One region of the Rhodococcus sp. JCM 9793 genome, then DNA from elsewhere that is predicted to be linked to it. Evidence: riboswitches for the same ligand, from Rfam matches in the RefSeq annotation. Region 1 holds a riboswitch; each other region holds the start of a gene.

The links. Region 1 has a riboswitch for S-adenosylmethionine ahead of ACZ46K_RS03065 (ABC transporter substrate-binding protein). Riboswitches for the same ligand answer to the same signal wherever they lie in the genome.
Region 2: it holds a riboswitch for S-adenosylmethionine, as region 1 does, so the genes downstream of both, ACZ46K_RS30340 (aminotransferase class V-fold PLP-dependent enzyme) here and ACZ46K_RS03065 (ABC transporter substrate-binding protein) in region 1, are expected to answer to the same signal.
Region 3: it holds a riboswitch for S-adenosylmethionine, as region 1 does, so the genes downstream of both, ACZ46K_RS20110 (hypothetical protein) here and ACZ46K_RS03065 (ABC transporter substrate-binding protein) in region 1, are expected to answer to the same signal.
Region 4: it holds a riboswitch for S-adenosylmethionine, as region 1 does, so the genes downstream of both, metX (homoserine O-acetyltransferase MetX) here and ACZ46K_RS03065 (ABC transporter substrate-binding protein) in region 1, are expected to answer to the same signal.

Annotation. Positions count from the first base shown of each region.
Region 1 is NZ_AP043721.1:198,181-203,075, reverse strand. Features, by position in the region: gene ACZ46K_RS03080 (LLM class flavin-dependent oxidoreductase) at 1-802, shown strand, start outside; gene ACZ46K_RS03075 (LLM class flavin-dependent oxidoreductase) at 726-1,145, shown strand; gene ACZ46K_RS03070 (oxidoreductase) at 1,049-1,465, opposite strand; SAM riboswitch class I at 1,740-1,834, shown strand; gene ACZ46K_RS03065 (ABC transporter substrate-binding protein) at 2,018-3,646, shown strand; gene ACZ46K_RS03060 (ABC transporter permease subunit) at 3,649-4,683, shown strand; gene ACZ46K_RS03055 (ABC transporter permease subunit) at 4,676-4,895, shown strand, end outside.
Region 2 is NZ_AP043721.1:6,076,878-6,081,772, forward strand. Features, by position in the region: gene ACZ46K_RS30325 (YbaK/EbsC family protein) at 1-187, shown strand, start outside; gene ACZ46K_RS30330 (hypothetical protein) at 205-807, opposite strand; gene ACZ46K_RS30335 (putative leader peptide) at 864-956, opposite strand; gene ACZ46K_RS30340 (aminotransferase class V-fold PLP-dependent enzyme) at 1,008-2,318, opposite strand; SAM riboswitch class IV at 2,389-2,505, opposite strand; gene ACZ46K_RS30345 (Pls/PosA family non-ribosomal peptide synthetase) at 2,750-4,895, shown strand, end outside.
Region 3 is NZ_AP043721.1:3,896,073-3,900,967, forward strand. Features, by position in the region: gene ACZ46K_RS20085 (response regulator) at 1-41, shown strand, start outside; gene idi (isopentenyl-diphosphate Delta-isomerase) at 201-758, shown strand; gene ACZ46K_RS20095 (VOC family protein) at 810-1,166, opposite strand; gene ACZ46K_RS20100 (TetR/AcrR family transcriptional regulator) at 1,219-1,887, opposite strand; gene ACZ46K_RS20105 (alpha/beta fold hydrolase) at 1,953-3,005, shown strand; gene ACZ46K_RS20110 (hypothetical protein) at 3,015-3,407, opposite strand; SAM riboswitch class IV at 3,436-3,548, opposite strand; gene ACZ46K_RS20115 (formate/nitrite transporter family protein) at 3,694-4,557, shown strand; gene ACZ46K_RS20120 (hypothetical protein) at 4,614-4,895, shown strand, end outside.
Region 4 is NZ_AP043721.1:2,705,136-2,710,030, reverse strand. Features, by position in the region: gene ACZ46K_RS14545 (exodeoxyribonuclease III) at 1-570, opposite strand, end outside; gene ACZ46K_RS14540 (NADP-dependent isocitrate dehydrogenase) at 680-1,903, opposite strand; SAM riboswitch class IV at 2,180-2,294, shown strand; gene metX (homoserine O-acetyltransferase MetX) at 2,405-3,532, shown strand; gene ACZ46K_RS14530 (MarR family winged helix-turn-helix transcriptional regulator) at 3,585-4,052, opposite strand; gene ACZ46K_RS14525 (MFS transporter) at 4,217-4,895, shown strand, end outside.

The sequences.
Region 1 (4,895 bases):
CTTGCAGCTGATAATCGGCAAGGGTAACGGCACAGCGCAGGCCGACCTGTTCCACGTCACGCCCGACGACCAGTGGGATCGTAACCGTGAAGGCTACGAACTCTTCCGGCTGTTGTGGGAGAACGAGCGGGTCACATGGGAAGGATCCTTCCGGCCCTCGCTCACCGACGCGGTCACGGTTCCTCGTCCGCTGCAACCACGTCTGACGATGTGGCATGGCAGCGCCACGAGCCGCGAATCCGTGGATGCAGCAGCACAATATGGCGATCCGGTGTTCTCGGCCAACGTCACCAACCCGATCGAGCCATACGCCGAACTGATCGAGTACTACCGCGACAGATGGGCGGCATACGGGCACGACCCCTCGGATGCACGGGTGGGAGCGGGCACGGCGGGACTGTACGTCGCGCCGACGTCACAGGAAGCAGTCGAGCGGTTCCGGCCGTTGTTCGAGCAGCGGCAGCAGTTCGCGCGGGGCTCGGGGCTGCCGGTGGTCTTCGAGAGTGTCGAGGACTTTGTCGAACGCAGTTCCGCGCTCGTCGGCGGCCCGCAGCAAGTGATCGACAAGGTGCTCCGCTATCACGAGCGTCTCGGACATGAAGTCATGCACGTGACAGCCGACCGAGGTGGGCTGACTGCAGCGGAGCAGCGCGCGAGCCTCGAGCTTTTCCAGGCGGAGGTGGCTCCCGTGTTGCGGAAGGAGATTCAACACCGCCGGCCCGTCGATCATCGATCTCGTTCGTCGCGTCGAGCGGGCCGGATTCGCGATCGCGACATTCGCCGACCCGGCAACTCGAGGTGACCACCCCATGATCACAGGTCGTCTCGACCCCGTGGAGGTCGTGGCATTCGCGGCCGCTTTCACCGAGACAATCGGATCGGTCCCCGCCGTGGGCGCGATCCATGCCGAGCCGTTCCACCTGGCGAATCAGCTTGCCAGCGCAGGTTTTGCGTCGCACGGTCGTGCAGGATGGGTCGCGGAGACCACCGATAGCCCGACTCGGGCAGGTACATACGGCGCTACTCAGGTGACCGACCCGGAAGCGCTTCACCGCGAAGCCGACGAGGTGACCGGTGCGGTGCGTTGCGCGGCCTGGAGTTCGAGCAGATCGAATCCGCCGCGGTCGGCCCGGCGGGCGGAGTAGCCGAATGCATCGTCGATGTCCCCGATCTCCCCGGACGTGAGTCCGTTCGGCTCCGCGAGCCCTGGAAACGCTGAAGAGTCGGGGGCGACGCCGGGCCAACCGCCCTCGGACGGAGAGATGCTGCCCTGCTCGGTATCCCAGGGGCGGTGGATCGATGCTTTGCGTCCCGCGTGAGTGAGCTGAATGCCGGCGCGGGTGCCGCGCTCGTGAACGAAGTCGACGATGCGAGACCATGCGCGAGTCTGCTCGTCGTTCCACAGCCCGGTGTCCTGCGGACTGATCCGCCCGCCCGGTGTGACGGCGGTGGCCTCGGCGACCACCGCACCGAACCCTAGGTGCGTGCCGCCGACTTCGGTGCGCTCGATTACCGAAGGTCACCTCGCGCAGTGCGAGGGGCTCGAACAGGATCTGGGCCGATGTGGCGGTGTCGAGTGTGGATTCGGTTCGAACGGTCATGAATCGGCCTCGCGGGGGGGGCGGATGCACAGTCGCGGATTCGGTGACGATAGTGGCTACTGCTGCAGCCTCATAAGACTTTCAATCACCGTGAGGGGAACGGTTCATCCGGGGGCCGGGAATGTCTAGCATCGACAACGACCATCCAGAGCGACCGAGAGACCTGGCTCGACGACGTCGCAGCAACCCCCCTACCTCGTGGGTGAGGGTGCTACCGCCGGGAACGATGGAGGACTGTTCATGACACACGAAGATGTCGTGGTGACGTGGTCGTGCCTGCATATCGACCTGTGCCGGCACAGTGCCGACATCTGTCGACGGTCGACCCGTCCAATTCTCATCCGGCCGCATCGCTTCGGTTCGATGCTGCCGCTGTCATGTAGAGATCGCTGTCATGTAGAGACCACGGAGTTCAGGTGTCCTTCTCGTTCATTCATGCATCCCGTCGTGTGATTCCGGTGGTGGGTGTCGCTGCGGTGCTGGTCGTCGGTTTGTCCGCGTGCGGATCCGAGTCGGCCGCCGCGCCGGGTGGTGGTACCCCGCAGGCCGGGGGCACGCTCAGGTACGGCCTGTCGCAGGCCCCCACGTGCGCAGATCCCGCGCAGGCCGGCAGCAACCAGACCATCTACGTCGCTCGTCAGGTTGTCGACTCACTCACAGATCAGGACCCCGAGACCGGTGAGATCACGCCGTGGCTCGCCGAGAGCTGGGACGTCAACGAGGACTCCACACAGTTCACCTTCCACCTGAAGGAAGGCGTGACCTTCAGCAACGGAACACCTTTCACCGCAGAATCGGTGCAGAGCAACTTCGATTCCATTGTGAACACTCTCGGCGGAGTCAAGGCTCCGCAGGCCACCGGATACCTCGCCGGTTACACCGGCACCACCGTGATCGACGAGCACACGGCCAGCGTCGATTTCTCGGCGCCCAACGCGCCGTTCCTCCAGGCCACCTCGACTCATCAACTCGGGTTTCTCTCCGCAGAGGACGTCGCGAAGAGCGCCGAGGAACGGTGTGCAGGCGAACTCTCCGGCACGGGACCGTTCACGTATGAGGACTACCAGCAGGACCGGTCGGCAACCCTGGTCAAGCGTGCCGGGTACGCCTGGGGATCGGACGTCTTCGCGCACGACGGTGAGGCGTACCTCGACCGCATCGAATTCACGATCGTTCCCGAATCCGGTGTTCGCACAGGCTCTCTTGCCTCCGATCAGCTCGACGCGGTCTCCGATGCCCTTCCGCAGGATGCCGCGCAGATCGAAGGGGTCGGTGGCCGCATTCTCACCACGCCGAACCCTGGCCTCCCGTTCGGGTTCCAGCCCAACGTGAGCCGCGGCGTACTCTCCGATCCCGCCGTCCGCAGTGCGCTGATCCCTGCGATCAACCGCACCGAGCTCGTCGACACGGTTCTCGGTCCCGACTTCGAGCCTGCGACGAGCGCCCTCGCCTCGGTGACACCCGGGTACGTCGCGGTGGACGAGGTCACGTACGACCCCGACGCTGCGACGAAGATCCTCGACGACGCCGGATGGGTGCCGGGCGACGACGGCATCCGCGTCAAAGACGGCCAGCGGTTGAGCTTCTCGGTGCTGTTCAGCTCGGTGTTCGCGGGGAACCAGGCGATTCTCGAACTCGTCCAGCAGCAACTGCGGGAGGTCGGTGTCGACCTGCAACTCGATCTTGTGTCGACACCCGAGACCACTGCCCGCCAGACTTCCGGAGACTACGACACCACCTACTACAACAGCACTCGAGCCGATGGCGACATTTTGCGCACAGCGTTCGGTACGGAGGGCCGGAACCTCAACCAGCGTGGTCCGATTCCGGAACTCGACGACGTACTCACGGCGCAGCTCACGACGACCGACCCGGCGGCACGGAACGGCTACATCGGGGAGGCTCAGCAACTCGTGATCGACAACGCCCTGTTCATTCCGACGGTGGAGTTGTCGCAGGCGATCGGTGCCGGACCGAAGGTACAAGACCTGTTGTTCGAAGCGTCGGCACGCCTGCAGTTCTTCGACACCTGGCTCAGCGAGTAGACATGATGAGCTACCTCGCTTCCCGCTTCCTCCAGGCCGTCGGCGTCCTGTGGGCCGCCTTCACCGTCTCGTTCGGCGTTCTGTTCCTCCTACCGTCCGATCCGGTGAGCATGGTGGCCGGCTCCGACAACGGAACACCGGTCGACGCTGCCGCAATCGAGCAGCTGCAGGCGCGCTACGGCCTGGATCAGCCGGTGTGGGTTCAGTACTGGAATGCTCTGAGCAATGCGGTCCGCGGTGATTTCGGAATCTCGATCTCCACCGGCAGGCCGGTGACGGAGGCGATCGCCGACGCGTTGCCGAGTACCTTTGCCCTCGCATCGTTCGCGCTGGTACTGGCGGTGGCCTTCGGTACCGTCGTCGCTTTTTTCGCCACGTACACGCGTATCGGCTGGTTGCGGAACGTCTTGTTCTCGTTGCCTCCATTGGGTGTCGCTGTGCCCACATTCTGGGTGGGACTTATTCTGCTCCAGTTGTTCTCGTTCCGGTTGAAGCTGTTCCCCGCGTTCGGTGAAGGCGGCATCGGACACCTGCTGCTCCCCGCGATCACACTGGCGCTCCCCACGGGCGCAGTCATCGCGCAGGTGCTTGCGGTGAGCCTGCAGACCACAGCGCGTCAGCCCTACATCGAGGCTGCCAGGGCGAAGGGTGCATCGAGGTGGCGCGTCCAGACGCGACACGCTCTGCGGTTGTCCAGTATCCCGGCCTTCACGATTGCCGGTGTGATCGTCGGCAATCTGATCGCAGGATCGGTTGTCGTGGAGACGGTCTTCTCCCGTGCAGGTCTCGGGCGCTTGACCCAGATGTCCGTTATGGCACAGGACATTCCGGTGGTGCTGGGCATCGTGGTGTTCGGTTCGGTCGTGTTCGTGATCGTCAACCTCGTTGTGGACCTGTGCTACCCACTGATCGATCCGCGGATCGTCGATGGAAGACGCGGTGCCGGCGGTGCCTCGGGGCGTGGCGAATCGGTACGTGCTCGGGCAGACACGGGCCCGGCGATCGACGAGGACACGAAAGTGGGTATCCATGTCTGACACACTGATTCGAGACCCGATTCGAGCCGGTTCCCAGGTCCGGGTAGCGAGACCAGCGAAACCCTTCGCCCTCCGTAGTGCGGTGAGAACGGTGCTTCGCAACTGGGTCGTGGTGATCTCCGCCGCCGTGCTGCTGATCGCTATCGGGTTCGCGGTGTTCCCGGCTTTCTTCGCGTCCGGCGACCCCCTGCAGGGCGTGCCCGCAGACAAAC
Region 2 (4,895 bases), 240 kb from region 1:
CACCGGGCAACAACTCGGCGGCGTGGCTCCGCTCGGACACCCCACCAACCTGCCGACCTACGTCGACAGTGCGCTGGCGGGGTACCCCGAACTGTGGGCGTCGGGCGGGAGCCAGGACACCCTCTTCCGCACATCGTTCACCGAACTCCTGCGGGTGACCGCGGGGGTCGACGTCGTGGTCGACTGATACCGATTCCCGGCAGGTCAGGATGCGAGGGCAACGCCTCGGCCGATGCCGGCCTCGATGCCTCGACCTTCGGCGAACCTGCGGCCGATCTCCACCGACGACGGTGAAATCTCGATCAGGCCTCGGGACCGCAGCCACGGCAGGGCTCCGTCGACGATGTTGTCGACCGTGGCGCCGCCGGCCACCGGGATCAACGTGACACCGTCGGCGACCTTCACTGCATGAATGTCGGCGATCAGACCACCCAGTCCGCTCGGTGTGCCGACATAGGAGAGGCCGGCCGCTCCCCCACCGTCCCTGCGCCACGCGTCCTGTGCGCGGCGACGAGCCACACGCACTTCGACGTCGACGATCACTTCGAGGTCGACCAGCACGGTGAGAGTGTCGGGATCGCGCACTTCCGCGACGGCATCGGCTCGTACCCGATCGCGGATCTTGCGCGCTTCCCGCAGATCGACTGCGCGTACCCGCACGACGGTAGGCGGAGCGGCACTGAGGTCGAGCGACCCTCCGCCGTCACGATCGACGGTGAGATCGGCCCAGACGTCAGGGCCGGATCCCTCCACGAACTCGACCGCGACACGCAGGGATCTGCCCGAAGGAAAGTTGCTGTAGGACATGAGAATTCCTCTCGATATGCCTGATAAGGCATCGAAAAATGGGAGCGGGAACCTCGTCAGTCCGAACAGATACAGGAGGCCGTGCGGCACAGATCGACGTGGCGACGGCACCACTGCACCGCTGCCTCTGTCGAACTCCACACTGCCATGCCGGAAATCCTACTGATCCTGTGGGGAATTGTCGATCGCGAGCGCGATCATCAGACGCATTCCGCCGCACCGTCGCCCGACGGCGTGAGACCGGGCCGGGTCTCCGGCGACGGGCCCCACGCTCCATCGGCCTTGGAATAGGACCACGACGACCCATCCGCAACCAGCTGCCGAAGGGCCGCAAGCAGACGATCGACGTCCGCAGAGGAACTTCCCAGGCCCAGGGATGCGCGCACCGCACCGCCGGGAAGGCCGACTCGGGCGAGCAACGGGTGGGCGCAGAAGCGGCCGTCGCGAACCCCGATGCCGTGTTCGGCCGAAAGGTACGCAGCGATCTCACCGGGCTCGAAGCCGTCGATGCCGAAGGTGACGATACCGACGCAGTCCGCCGAATCATCCCACAGGCGAAGAATTTCCACGCCATGGATGTCACGCAGGCCGTCGACGAGTTGCGCGCACAACAGTTCCTCGTGACGTGCCGCGGCCTCGGCGTCGTGCGACGCGAGGGTGTCGCACGCGGCAGCGATCGCCGCGACCCCCAGCACGTTCGGGGACCCGGCCTCGTGACGGGCAGGGGCGCACGCCCACTCGGTGTGATCGAGGGAGACCTCACGCACCGCACCACCACCGGCAAGATACGGCTCCGCCTCATCGAGCCAGTCACGACGCCCGACGAGCACACCGGCACCGAACGGCGCGTACAACTTGTGGCCCGAGAACGCGAGATAGTCGACACCGAGCTCCGCGAGATCGACGCGGCGATGCGGGACCAGCTGGGCACCGTCGACGAAGATCCGCGCACCGCACGCGTGGGCGAGGTCGGCGAGTTCGGCGATCGGCAGAACCTCGCCGGTGACATTGGAGGCTCCGGTCACGGCGAGCAGTGCCGCCGGTGCACGTTCGAGCTCGACGGCGATCCGCCACACGGTCTCCGAAACCGAGTCGGCAGCTTCGACCACACGAGTGTTCTTCCACGGCAACAGGTTCGCGTGATGCTCGATGTCGAGGACCACGACATCACCGGGGACCGCACCGGCGAGCAGATTGATCGAATCCGTGGTGTTCCGGGTGAAGACCACGACCTGATCCTCATCGGCACCGACGAACCGGGAGACCGACTCGCGAGAGTCCTCGTAGCTCGTGGTGCTGATACGCGATGCATAGCCCGCGCCGCGATGCACGCTGGCGTAGAACGGCAACAGTTCGGAAATCCGGTCCGTCACACTCGCCAGAGCCGGTGCGCTGGCCGCATAATCGAAGTTCGCGTAGGAGCAGGTGCCGCCCTGTACGAGAGGAACCTGCACGTCACAGCCCGACACGCGAGCAAAGGGAGCGATACAGGTGGCGGTGGCAACAGTCATGACGAATTTCCCTCGTATATCAGGGACCCGTCGGTGATCGCCACAACTGAGGCGAATCGTTCGCCGGCGGAGTCCGCGCTTGCTGCGCCCAGGTTCGGAACGTCAGCCAGGTCGTCACCCGGAGCACCCCACCGCGGTGGAGGGTTGCCGACCAGCGAGCCGGGGCTTGACGCTGGTACTCATGACCTGTCGAAGACAATGACACCGGGCACACTTCGTGTCAAGTCGATGCCCCGATCGAGGCCGGAGCACCGATCTCGAGCAGACGCAAATTTCTCCTTCTGACCTGCAAAGGAGCCGCCGTCGTGCTTTGCTCTGTTGCGTGATGCAGCACCGCACGATCTCCGATTTCGGACGCACCGAAAGTTCATCTGCTGTCCACCTTCACGTGAGATAAACCGGATCGCCCAATCGAGTAGAAGGACAGCGGATTGTCTGCTCAACCCCCACCCGCAGCCGACGACACGTCGCTCGTACCGGAGATCTTTCTGCGCGGATCGCATGCACCCGCGCCGCGCACACTCGTCGACGTACTGCGCGCCACCGCCGAAGCGCACCCGCACGCTCCCGCGATCGACGACGGCACGACGATGCTCGAATACTCCGAACTCCTCGACCTGGTGGTCGCGGGAGCCCGTGGACTCGCGGAGGCAGGTGTGGGCGCCGGCGATCGCGTCGGGGTGCGCATGTCGTCCGGGTCCAGGAACCTCTACGTCACCATCCTGTCCGTACTCGCGGCGGGCGCGGCCTACGTCCCTGTGGACGCCGACGATCCGGACGAACGCGCCGAGCTGGTCTTCTCCGAGGCGAAAGTCACCGCGATCGTCACCGATGCGGGGATCGGTCCCGGCACCGCACCACCGGCCGACGAACCGGAGGTACGCGAGCCTGCCCTCGACGACGACGCGTGGATCATCTTCACCTCCGGTTCCACCGGCACCCCGAAGGGCGTCGCCGTCACACACCGCAACGCCGCAGCCTTCGTCGACGCCGAAGCGAACCTGTTCTGCCAGGACGAACCGCTCGGCCCCCGCGACCGGGTGCTCGCCGGCCTGTCCGTCGCCTTCGACGCGTCGTGCGAAGAGATGTGGCTGGCCTGGCGGCACGGCGCGTGCCTCGTTCCGGCGCCGCGTTCGCTGGTGCGCTCCGGAATGGATCTCGGCCCGTGGCTGGTCTCCCGCAACATCAACGTCGTCTCCACGGTCCCGACCCTCGCGGCGATGTGGCCCGGCGAAGCCCTCGAAGCGGTGCGCCTGCTCATCTTCGGCGGTGAAGCATGCCCGCCCGACCTCGCCGAGCGTCTCGCCGTGCCCGGCCGCGAAGTGTGGAACACCTACGGCCCCACCGAAGCGACCGTGGTCGCGTGCGCAGCCATCATGGACGGCACCGGCCCCATCCGCATCGGCCTCCCACTCGACGGCTGGGATCTTGCGGTCGTCGACGCCGAGGGCAATCCCGTCGCCGAAGGGCAGACCGGCGAGCTCGTGATCGGTGGTGTCGGGCTTGCCCGCTACCTGGATCCGGCGAAGGACGCCGAGAAATATGCGCCCATGCCGACCCTCGGCTGGGACCGCGCCTACCGCAGCGGCGACCTCGTCGTGCTCGACAGTGCCGGACTCCTCTTCCAAGGCCGCGCCGACGACCAGGTCAAGATCGGCGGGCGCCGCATCGAGCTCGGCGAGGTCGACAACGCACTGCAGAATCTGCCCGGTGTCGCCGGGGGTGCGTGCGCGGTCCGCAAGACCGCCGCCGGGAGCTCGATTCTCGTCGGCTACATCGCCTCTACCGATCCCGACTTCGACGTCGCGTCGGCACACGACCTGCTGTCCGAGCAGCTTCCTGCTGCACTCGTGCCACGTCTCGCTCTCGTCGACGAGCTGCCCACGCGCACGTCCGGGAAGGTCGATCGCAACGCACTGCCGTGGCCGCTGCCCGGCGCCGACGCCGACTCGGTCGAAGCGCTCGGGCTGCCCCCGACGGCGGAATGGGTCGCGGGACTGTGGTCGTCACTGCTCGGCGCCCACATCGAGGGGCTCGACGACGACTTCTTCGAACTCGGCGGCGGTTCCCTCTCTGCCGCACAGCTCGTCACAGCACTGCGTGAGCGGTACCCCGAGATGACGGTCGCGGAGCTCTACGACCGTCCCCGGCTCGGGTCTCTCGCGGTCTACCTCGACGAACTGGCCCCCACCGCGACCGCAGCCCCACGCGAGGTCGCCCCGGTCTCCCGATGGGCGCAGTTCCTCCAGCTCGCCGCGACCGTGCCTCTGACGACGTTGACCGGTCTCCAATGGATCACGTGGCTCGCGATCCTGAACAACGTCATCGCGCTCGTCACCGATGTGCCGTGGACCGCGACTCTGTCATGGTGGTGGGTCGCCGTCGGCATCGTCGTGTTCCTTACTCCGCTCGGCCGGATGAGCACCGCGGTCCTGGGCGCCCGGATCCTCCTCCGCGGGCTGACACCGGGCAGCTATCCCCGCGGCGGCTCGATCCACCTACGTCTGTGGACAGCGCAGCGACTGTCGGAGGCGTCCGGTGCGACCAATCTGTCAGGAGCGCCCTGGATGCGTCAGT
Region 3 (4,895 bases), 2.4 Mb from region 1:
TGCTCACCGAACCGGGGCGTGGTTACCGCTTCGAACCGTGACGTGGTCGTGTATCTGCTCATCTCGAAGGGCGTCGGACCTGTCGCCCGGTACACCTGTCTCCCGGTACACAGACTCGCCGGCCCCGGACGCACAGGTAGGCTCGATCCGGCGAACGTCAGACCTCGCCCGACACTCATGAGCACCCCACGGAGACCCCGATGACAGCGCTTGCCCACGAAGAACTCGTAGTTCTGCTCGACGAGGACGAGCGACCCCTCGGTACCGCTCCGAAAGCCACCGTCCACCACAGGGACACCCCTCTCCACCTGGCGTTCTCCTGCTATGTGTTCGATGACGCGGGCCGGGTCCTCACCACACGGCGCGCACTGGACAAGATCACGTGGCCCGGCGTGTGGACGAACGCGTGCTGTGGTCATCCCGGGCCGGACGAATCCCTCGAGGACGCGGTGCGTCGGCGCCTCGAGCAGGAGTTGGGCCTCGTCGTCGACGATGTCACGTGCGTGTTGCCGCATTTCCGGTATCGCGCGACGGCAGCGGACGGAACCGTCGAGAACGAGGTCTGCCCAGTGTTCTGCGCCCGCGCCGCATCCGGCCTCGACCCCGAACCATCCGAGGTGATGGAGTGGTCGTGGGTGTCGTGGACGGATATGCAGACTGCGGCGACCGTTCCGTGGCTCATCAGCCCGTGGGCAGCCGAGCAGATTCCGCAACTCGCGCAGGCCGGAGTTGCGCGGTGGGTCGACGCCGCGGTCTGACCCACCCCACTTGCCCGACGGCTGTCCCCGACGATCGATGGCCGAGAGGATTCACGCGTCGGACCACACGCCCAGTTCGTTACCACTCGGATCGAGGAAGGTGAACCGGCGCCCGCCGGGAAAGTCGTACGGTCCTGACGAGATTCTGCCTCCGGCACGTTCGACCGCGCCGACGGAGGCGTCGAGATCGCTGGAGTACAGCAAGACCAGAGGTCCGGCTGTGCCCGGTGCGCGCAGAGTCGTCAGTCCGCCGACCTCTCCGTCACCCTCGACTGCGCGAATGCCGGCGTATTCAGGCCCGTAGTCGTTGAAGTTCCAGCCGAAGGCGGATTCGTAGAAGGTGCGTGACGCGCGGAGGTCGGTAGCGCCGAGTTCGATGTAGTCGAATGCGTGATGTGTGTTTCCCATGAGGCCATGGTGACCCTCCCCACCGACATAGGCCGACGGACCCGGCATCCCGTCACGACTTTCGCGCACCGCTCGATCCAGCCGGCGACGGGATCGCATCCGTGCGGTCTGGCGATCGAGCGAGCCCCGTGTCCGCCGCGCAGACGGTGAACGCCTTCACGCTGCGGTCGATCTCGCGGGTGACGAGATCGACCGCTCCATCGGCATCCATCCCCGCAACCAGCACGGATTGCGTCGCACCGTTGCTGAGTGCCACCAACCTCATGGCCTCGTCGTGTGCCTCGACCTCGGACAGGCCGGCGCGACGAAGAAGTCGCTCGGCCTCGCCGACGGTCCCCCGCGACGCCTCGGCAAGGAACGACCTGATCCACGGATCGTTCGTCGTCTTCGCGAGGTAGGCGTACCAGACCGACACACCGACACGCGACGATGCATCGGTGGGGACAGGCTGGATGAGCAACGTCGCGAGGGCTGCTTTCGGATCGCCGGACGATCCCAGTTCGCGATAGCTCTTCTCAGCACCGGCGACCATCTCCTGCGCTCCGGACCGGATCAGATGTTGTTTCGATTCGAAGTAGTGCTGGATCCTGCCGATCGAGACGCCGGCCTCGACCGCCACCGCCTGAAAAGTCACCCCGTCGATACCTCGTTCGTGGATCACAGCCCACAGAGCCCACACGAGCTCTCTGCGGCGCTCGGCATGGTCGACCAATTTAGGCATGACAGGATTTTACAATATTTCTATACTGCAAACAGTTCGGATCGCCGACATCGAGGAGAAGAGACGTGAGTGAGCACACCGTAGGCACATACGCCCGGCTCGACCATCCACCACCCACCCGCCTTCACCACCGATTGCTCCGTCACCGATGGCTTCGCCGTAGCGGGTTTGTCGTGATTGCCGCGCTTGCCACAGTGGGCGCAATAAGTGTGCAGCAGTTCTTCTTCGGAGCTCAGAAGGTCGGGCACTTCCGCGATGCGGAGGGTCGCCGCACCTACGTCGAGGCGTATGAACAGGCAATGTCTGCGCTCCCCTCCCCTACGGCAACCCTCGACGTCACGACCCGTTTCGGCTCGGTTCGTGTCTACGAGTGGAGTTCACCGGAAACCGAGGACTCCGCTCCGGTCGTCCTGGTACCAGGCCGGTCGTCGGGTGTCCCGATGTGGACCGAAAATCTCACCGACTTCCTGCCACACCGACGCGTTCTCGCCTTCGACTCGCTCGGTGATGCCGGACTGTCGGTGCAGAGCGTTCCGCTGACCTCCTTCGGTGACCAGGCGACCTGGATCGACGACGCACTCGACGAACTCGCCGCCGAACCCGTCCACATCGTCGGCCATTCGTTCGGCGGCGCGATTGCAGCGACATACGCACGGCGATTCCCCGATCGCGTCCGATCGCTGACGCTCCTCGAACCCGTCTTCACCTTCGCGTATCCGTCCGCTCGCATGATGGCGTGGACGATGGTGTCGAGCCTGCCGCTCCTGCCGGAGGCCTGGCGCAACACCGCCCTCGGCAAGGTCGGCGGGGCCGAGTTCGATCCGAACGACGACATGGCAAAGATGATCGCTGCGGGCTCGGAGCACTATTCGGCAGCACTGCCGACGCCCTCGCCCCTCAACGACGACGAGATGGACTCTCTCACCATGCCCACCTATGTCGCCATCGCGGAACGGGATTCACTCGCCGGCGGCGACACCGCCGCGCAGCGGGCACGAACGCTTCCGCGCGCGACGGTCGACGTCTTCCCCGAGACCACCCATTCACTACCGATGCAGGCGAAAGAGCGTCTGGCGGTGGAGCTTCCCTCGTTCTGGAATGAGGCCGAACAGAACTGATCCGAATCCTCACCGTCCGGGCACGTACGTCAGCGCCGGGACACGTCCCGATACGCAATCCGTCCAGTGATCAGGAGCGGCGAGAGTGAAGGTCGCGGGCACATGGGGATCGGAACCCGGCAGAATCAGCACCCGCCACTGCGGAACCCAGGTCCCGATCTCCCCACCCGCGTGGACCACCCGGGCGATCGCGGCGGCGTCATGATGCCGGAATACGAGCCGTATTCCGTCCCAGGACAATTCGACGTGAGTATCGTCCAGCACGCACACGAGCGCACCGACACTGAGGTCGGAATCGCCGAAGGCCTTACGGGCGCGGATGAAATGGACGTGGTGACCGTCGCCGAACGAGGAGCACTCGTGGGCGTCTGCGCGATCGGTACTGTGGATACGGTCGGTCATGGTTATTCCTCCGGGTCGGCCCCGGGGCGGGGCGCTCGTGCCCGGGCCGGTCGGCCGCGAGCCGCTTCGTCATCCGAGCCACCCGCGAGCGTGGGGTTGGCGTGCCGTCAAGTCGGAGCTTGGCGACGGCATCTCGTGAAGCACCGCCAATATACATGATCGAGAGATCTCACAACCCGAGCGGCCCCGCTCGGAAGAGAACGCAACGCATCCTTATTGCCCCGCAACACACTGGTGACGGGCACTGCTGACACTGATCGGGCATTGTTCTCACCAGGAGGTTGCTGTGTCCTACGTTCCACCCGCCGAGTTGGCCCGCGCGATGGTCGACGCCGGCCAGAGCAAGGTCCTCATGTCCACCCGCGACACCCTGATCAGGGCGTACATGGCCGGTGCCATCCTCACGCTCGGAGCGGCGTTCGCGATCACCGTCACCGTGCAGACCGGCAACGCGCTCCTCGGAGCGATTCTCTTCCCGGTCGGATTCTGTCTGCTCTACCTGCTGGGGTTCGATCTACTCACCGGCGTGTTCACGATGGTCCCCATCGCCTATCTGGACAAACGTCCGGGGGTGACGATCGGGTCGATGCTCCGGAACTGGGGACTGGTCTTCGTCGGTAACTTCCTCGGAGCCGTCACAGTGGCCGTGCTGATCACATTCATCCTCACCTACGGCTACTCGATCCCGCCGGACGCGGTCGGTGAGCGTCTCGGCGAGATCGGTGAGGCCCGCACGCTCGGGTATGCCGAGCACGGCGCTGCCGGCATGGCGACCCTGTTCTTCCGTGGAATGCTGTGCAACTGGATGGTGTCCACCGGTGTTGTGGCAGCGATGATGTCGAAGAGTGTGCCGGGCAAGGTTCTCGTCATGTGGATGCCCGTCATGTTGTTCTTCTACATGGGATTCGAACACTCGGTCGTCAACATGTTCCTGTTCCCGTCCGGTCTGCTGCTGGGTGGAGACTTCACCCTCGGTGACTACCTGATCTGGAACGAAATCCCGACGGTTCTGGGCAATCTGGTCGGCGGTGTCGTGTTCGTGGGTCTTGCCCTCTACGTCACCCACGTTCGGACACAGCCCAAGCGCTCGGTCGCGACACCGCTCCCGGAGCATGCTGCAGTGACCGATAGGACTCCCGAATCCGTGTGAAGGGTCCGTTCGAGGCCTTCCGGTTCTTACGAGCACTCGATGCCTACTCTGATCGGATGGCGTCGTTCACACCGATCTCTCCGGCCGCACTTGCCGAACTGCTCGCCGAGCGGGCATGCGCACGACCGGGCCGGGTCGTCATGGCCATTTCGGCCGCCGACGCCGCTGACCCCATGGATCTGGCAAAGCGGGTGGTCGATACCCTGCGCACCGCGGGCCGTCCCGCGCACGCGGTAGCACTGCACGATTTCGTGCGACCGGCATCGCTCCGTCTCGAACACGGGCGCACCGACGAGCAGAGTTACCGGTCGAGCTGGTTCGACTACGACGCGCTGGAC
Region 4 (4,895 bases), 2.5 Mb from region 1:
GGCGAGCAGATCGTCGACCCAGGCCCGCTCGCCGGGGAGGAAGCCTGACTTGCGGACGTTGCCCTTCCAGTTCTTGATGTCGCGCTCGGTGTGGGCGATGTTCCAGTCGCCGCACACCACCATGTCCCGGCCCGCCTCGATGACATCGGCCGCGCGCTCACCCAGGTGCACGGCGAAGGTCTTCATGAAGCGTTCCTTGTCGTCCTGCTTCGGGGTCTCCGCTTCGCCGGTGGGCAGGTAGAGGCTACCGACCGTCACATCCGCGTAGTCCGCCTCGATGTAACGGCCGGATTCGGCAAAGTCGTCGTCGAAACCCACTCGCACGGCATCTGCCGGCGTTCTCGACAGGATCGCGACCCCCGCCCGGCCCTTGACGGACGACTCGGATCCCACGACATGCCAGCCCGCGTCGAGGGCCGGAGCAATCGCAGTGTGGAACTGCTTCTCACTCGCGCGCACTTCCTGAAGACAGACGATGTCGGCGGCCGATGTCCCGAGCCAGGCCAGCAGGCCCTTGCCGGCCGCTGCGCGTACGCCGTTGACATTCACTGTGGTGATGGTGAGGGGCACGCCGACACCGTATCCGACACGATGACCGGAGCCGAAAACCGCGATGACCGGAGCCGAGAACACGGGACGCCCCTGGTAGGACATCCCGTGTCGTCGCTAGGGCCGCATCTCAGTGCGAGGCGCGGGCCTTCTGCAGGTTTTCGTCGAGCGCACCGAGGAACTCCTCGGTGGTCAGCCACGACTGTTCGGGGCCGACGAGCAGCGCGAGGTCCTTGGTCATGATGCCCGCCTCGACAGTCTTGATGACAACGTCTTCGAGCGCCTGGGCGAACTCGATGACCTCGGGGGTGCTGTCGAGCTTGCCACGATGTTCGAGACCACGGGTCCAGGCGAAGATCGACGCGATCGGGTTGGTCGACGTCGGCTTGCCCTGCTGGTGCTGCCGGTAGTGCCGGGTGACGGTGCCGTGTGCGGCCTCTGCCTCGACGGTCCTGCCGTCCGGGGTCATCAGTACGGAGGTCATGAGGCCGAGCGAGCCGTAGCCCTGCGCGACGGTGTCGGACTGGACATCACCGTCGTAGTTCTTGCAGGCCCAGACGTAGCCGCCTTCCCATTTGAGGGACGACGCCACCATGTCGTCGATGAGGCGGTGCTCGTAGGTGAGCCCCGCTGCGTCGAACTCCGCCTTGAACTCGTCCTCGTAGATCCGCTGGAACTCGTCCTTGAACATGCCGTCGTAGGCCTTGAGGATCGTGTTCTTGGTCGACAGGTAGACCGGGTAATTGCGCTGCAGACCGTAGGACAGCGAGGCGCGCGCGAAGTCCTGGATGGACTTCTTGTAGTTGTACATCCCCATGACGACGCCGCCGTCCTCGGGGATCCTGCAGACCTCGTGCTCGATCGGCTCGGAACCGTCGTCCGGAGTGTAGGTGATGGTGACGGTGCCGGCCCCGGGGACCTTGAAGTCGGTGGCGCGGTACTGGTCGCCGAATGCGTGACGGCCGACGATGACCGGCTTGGTCCAGCCCGGAACCAACCGAGGCACGTTGGAGATGATGATGGGGGCCCGGAAGATGGTGCCGCCGAGGATGTTACGGATTGTGCCGTTGGGCGACCGCCACATCTTCTTCAGGCCGAATTCCTCGACGCGCGCTTCGTCCGGGGTGATGGTCGCGCACTTGACGCCGACACCGTGCTTCTTGATGGCGTTCGCGGAGTCGATGGTGACCTGGTCGTCGGTCGCATCGCGATTCTCGATGCCGAGGTCGTAGTATTCGAGATCGACATCCAGATAGGGATGGATGAGCTTGTCTTTGATGAACTGCCAGATGATGCGAGTCATCTCGTCGCCGTCGAGTTCGACGACCTTACCCTCAACCTTGATCTTGGACATACGCGGTTCGTGTCCTCCTTGGACGGCAGTCGAGTCCCCGATCGGCCGCACTTCAGGAATACGGCCGCCTTCAGCTCAGGTATCCGAGCGTGGCTCTGCACGCGTCCGGTGCGGAGCCAAACAGAACAAGCGTACTGCTATTCGATCCGCACACAACCCTGGTCACGCCCTCTCGAACGCTACTGAGCAGTAACTTTCGCCATGTCCGACACCGGCCGAGGAGAGGTCGAGAGCCGCCTATCGAGCCGCCCGACCCAGCCGTTAGACTTCCGACGAGGTCATGAGTGCCAGCGCGAAGCCCCGGCTTGCTGGTCGGCAACCCTCCGGCCAGGGTGGGGTGCTCCGGGTGAGGACACGGTCGTCGGCGCACCGCCGACGACAAGCCGGCTCCTGGGAGGTTCGAAATGCTGATGAACTGTCGACACCGGCGCCCCCTCCAGCCCTCCGACATGGCAAGTAGGACGCGATGACCATCACCACCGGCCTCGAGGCGGTCGCATCTTGACAGCAGGTACCAACCGTCGGCGGATCGAACTCCCCGCGGAAGACGGACAGCTCGACACAGTCGACATCGGCAACATCACCCTCGAGAGCGGCGACATCCTTCCCGACGTCACCATCGCTCTGCAGCGGTGGGGCGCGCTGTCGCCCACCCGCGACAACGTCGTACTCGTCGAGCACGCCCTGACCGGCGACTCACACATCACCGGGCCCGCCGGACCGGATCACCCGTCCCCCGGCTGGTGGTCCGGCATGGTCGGCCCCGGCGCCCCGATCGACACCGACCGATGGTGCGTGGTTGCCACCAACGTCCTCGGCGGATGCCAAGGCACCACCGGACCGGGCAGCACCGCGCCCGACGGAAAACCGTGGGGTTCGCGATTCCCCCGGATCACCATCCGCGATCAGATCACCGCGGAATCCGCCCTTCTCGATGCTCTCGGCATCGACTCGTTGGCCGCGGTGACGGGTGGATCGATGGGTGGCATGAGGTCGCTCGAATGGATCGTCACCCACCCGAACCGGGTGCGGGCAGCGCTGGTCCTCGCAGTCGGTGCCCGTGCCACCGCCGATCAGATCGGCATCCAGAGCACCCAGATCGCTGCCATCATGGCAGATCCGGACTGGCAGGGCGGCGACTACTACGAGAGTGGCCGCCGACCGGAGGCCGGGCTGGGAATTGCCCGCCGCATGGCCCACCTGTCATACCGCAGCGAGGAAGAACTCGACTCACGGTTCGCGAATCTTGCTCAAGACGACGAGGATCCGTGGAGTGACGGGCGCTACGCGGTGCAGAGCTATCTCGACCACCAGGCGTCGAAGCTCGTCAACCGATTCGATCCCGGGACCTATGTGGTGCTCAGCGACGCAATGAACCGGCACGACGTGGGCCGCGGTCGCGGTGGCATCGAGGCCGCATTGGGGAGCACGCGTGTGCCGACGATCGTCGCGGGTGTCGATTCCGATCGGCTCTACCCGATCCGATTGCAGCAGGAGATCGCAGATGGTCTGCCCAATTGCGACGGTCTGCGCGTCCTCGAGTCACGCGACGGACACGACGGCTTCCTCACCGAGGCCGATGCGGTCGCGAAACTGCTCGTCGAACTGATGGGGTTGGCGAGGGCCTGATCGGGCCGATCGATCCGGCCCGATCTCGACGGTCTATCTACGTAATCCCGAGCTATCTACGTAACCCCGAGTCGGCCTCTGCCGAGTGAACGGACAGCTGCGCGTATTCCTCGATGTCCACATTGAATCGATGCAGGGCATCAGCGAAGGCTGCGACCTCCTCGTCGGTCCAATCGACGAGGATGCGCTCGAGTGCGGCGACCGACCGATCACGGGCCTGAACGAGACTTTCCAGGCCGAAATCGGTGAGCGCGAACTTGCGGGCGATGCCGCCGGCAGGGTCGTCGACGCGCTCGAGCAGTCCGTCGCGCACAGCCGCCGCGGTCTGCCGCTGCAGCGTCGACGCGTCGAGGCGCAGCGCCTCACTCAGCTCGCCGATCGAGCGGGGCCCATCGGACCGGATGCGGCTCAACAGAAGATATGAACTGCGCTCGAGCATGCGTCCGCGCCGATGCCCCGCGATCGTATGACGACTCAGCAGCATCTGCTCGTACTCGATATCGCCGATGCGACGGTCCATGGCGATCCTCCTCGTCTCATGAGAAGCCTGAATGTCCTGTGAGAAGCCTAACAGAGGGCATGCATCATACATATGCACTATGCATATGCTAGATACATATGTATAGTGCATATGCATGAAGCATGCAGGTTAGCTGCACGGCTCATCGGAAGGACTCCCCTACTATGGCCAAACCCGTTGCCCGCCCAGGGCTGGTGATCGCCGCACTCGCGTCCGCCGGCATCTCATCCGCGTTCACGCAGACGATGGTCACACCGCTCGTCGCACTGCTGCCCGGGATCTTCGACACCACCTCCGACAACACCACCTGGATCTTCACGGCAACGTTGCTCGCCGCGGCAGTCGCCGTGCCGATTTCCGGGCGCCTCGGTGACCTTTTCGGCAAGCGCCGGATGATGCTCCTGCTTGCACTGCCACTCACCATCGGCGCCATCATCTGCGCCCTCGCCCCATCCCTGCAGGTCATGATCCTCGGTCGCGCACTGCAAGGCCTCGGCTCCGGCATGGTTCCGCTCGGAATAGCGCTGCTGCGTGACGTGGTGCCGAAGGAGAGGCTTTCTTCGGCCATCGCGACGGTGAGCTCCACGCTCGGCGCCGGTGCCGCGATCGGACTGCCGATCTCTGCTGCCCTCATCGAGTTCTCCTCCTGGCGCGTGCTCTTCTGGGCCGCAGCCATCGTGAGCGGTCTCATCGCACTCACGATCTGGAGGGTTGTCCCCGACGTTCCCGCCGGCGCCGGAGGGCAGCGCTTCGACGGAATCGGCGCCGCGGGACTCGCGGTCGGCCTCGTCTCCTTGATCCTCGGAATCTCGAAGGGATCCTCGTGGGGATGGTCCTCCCCGC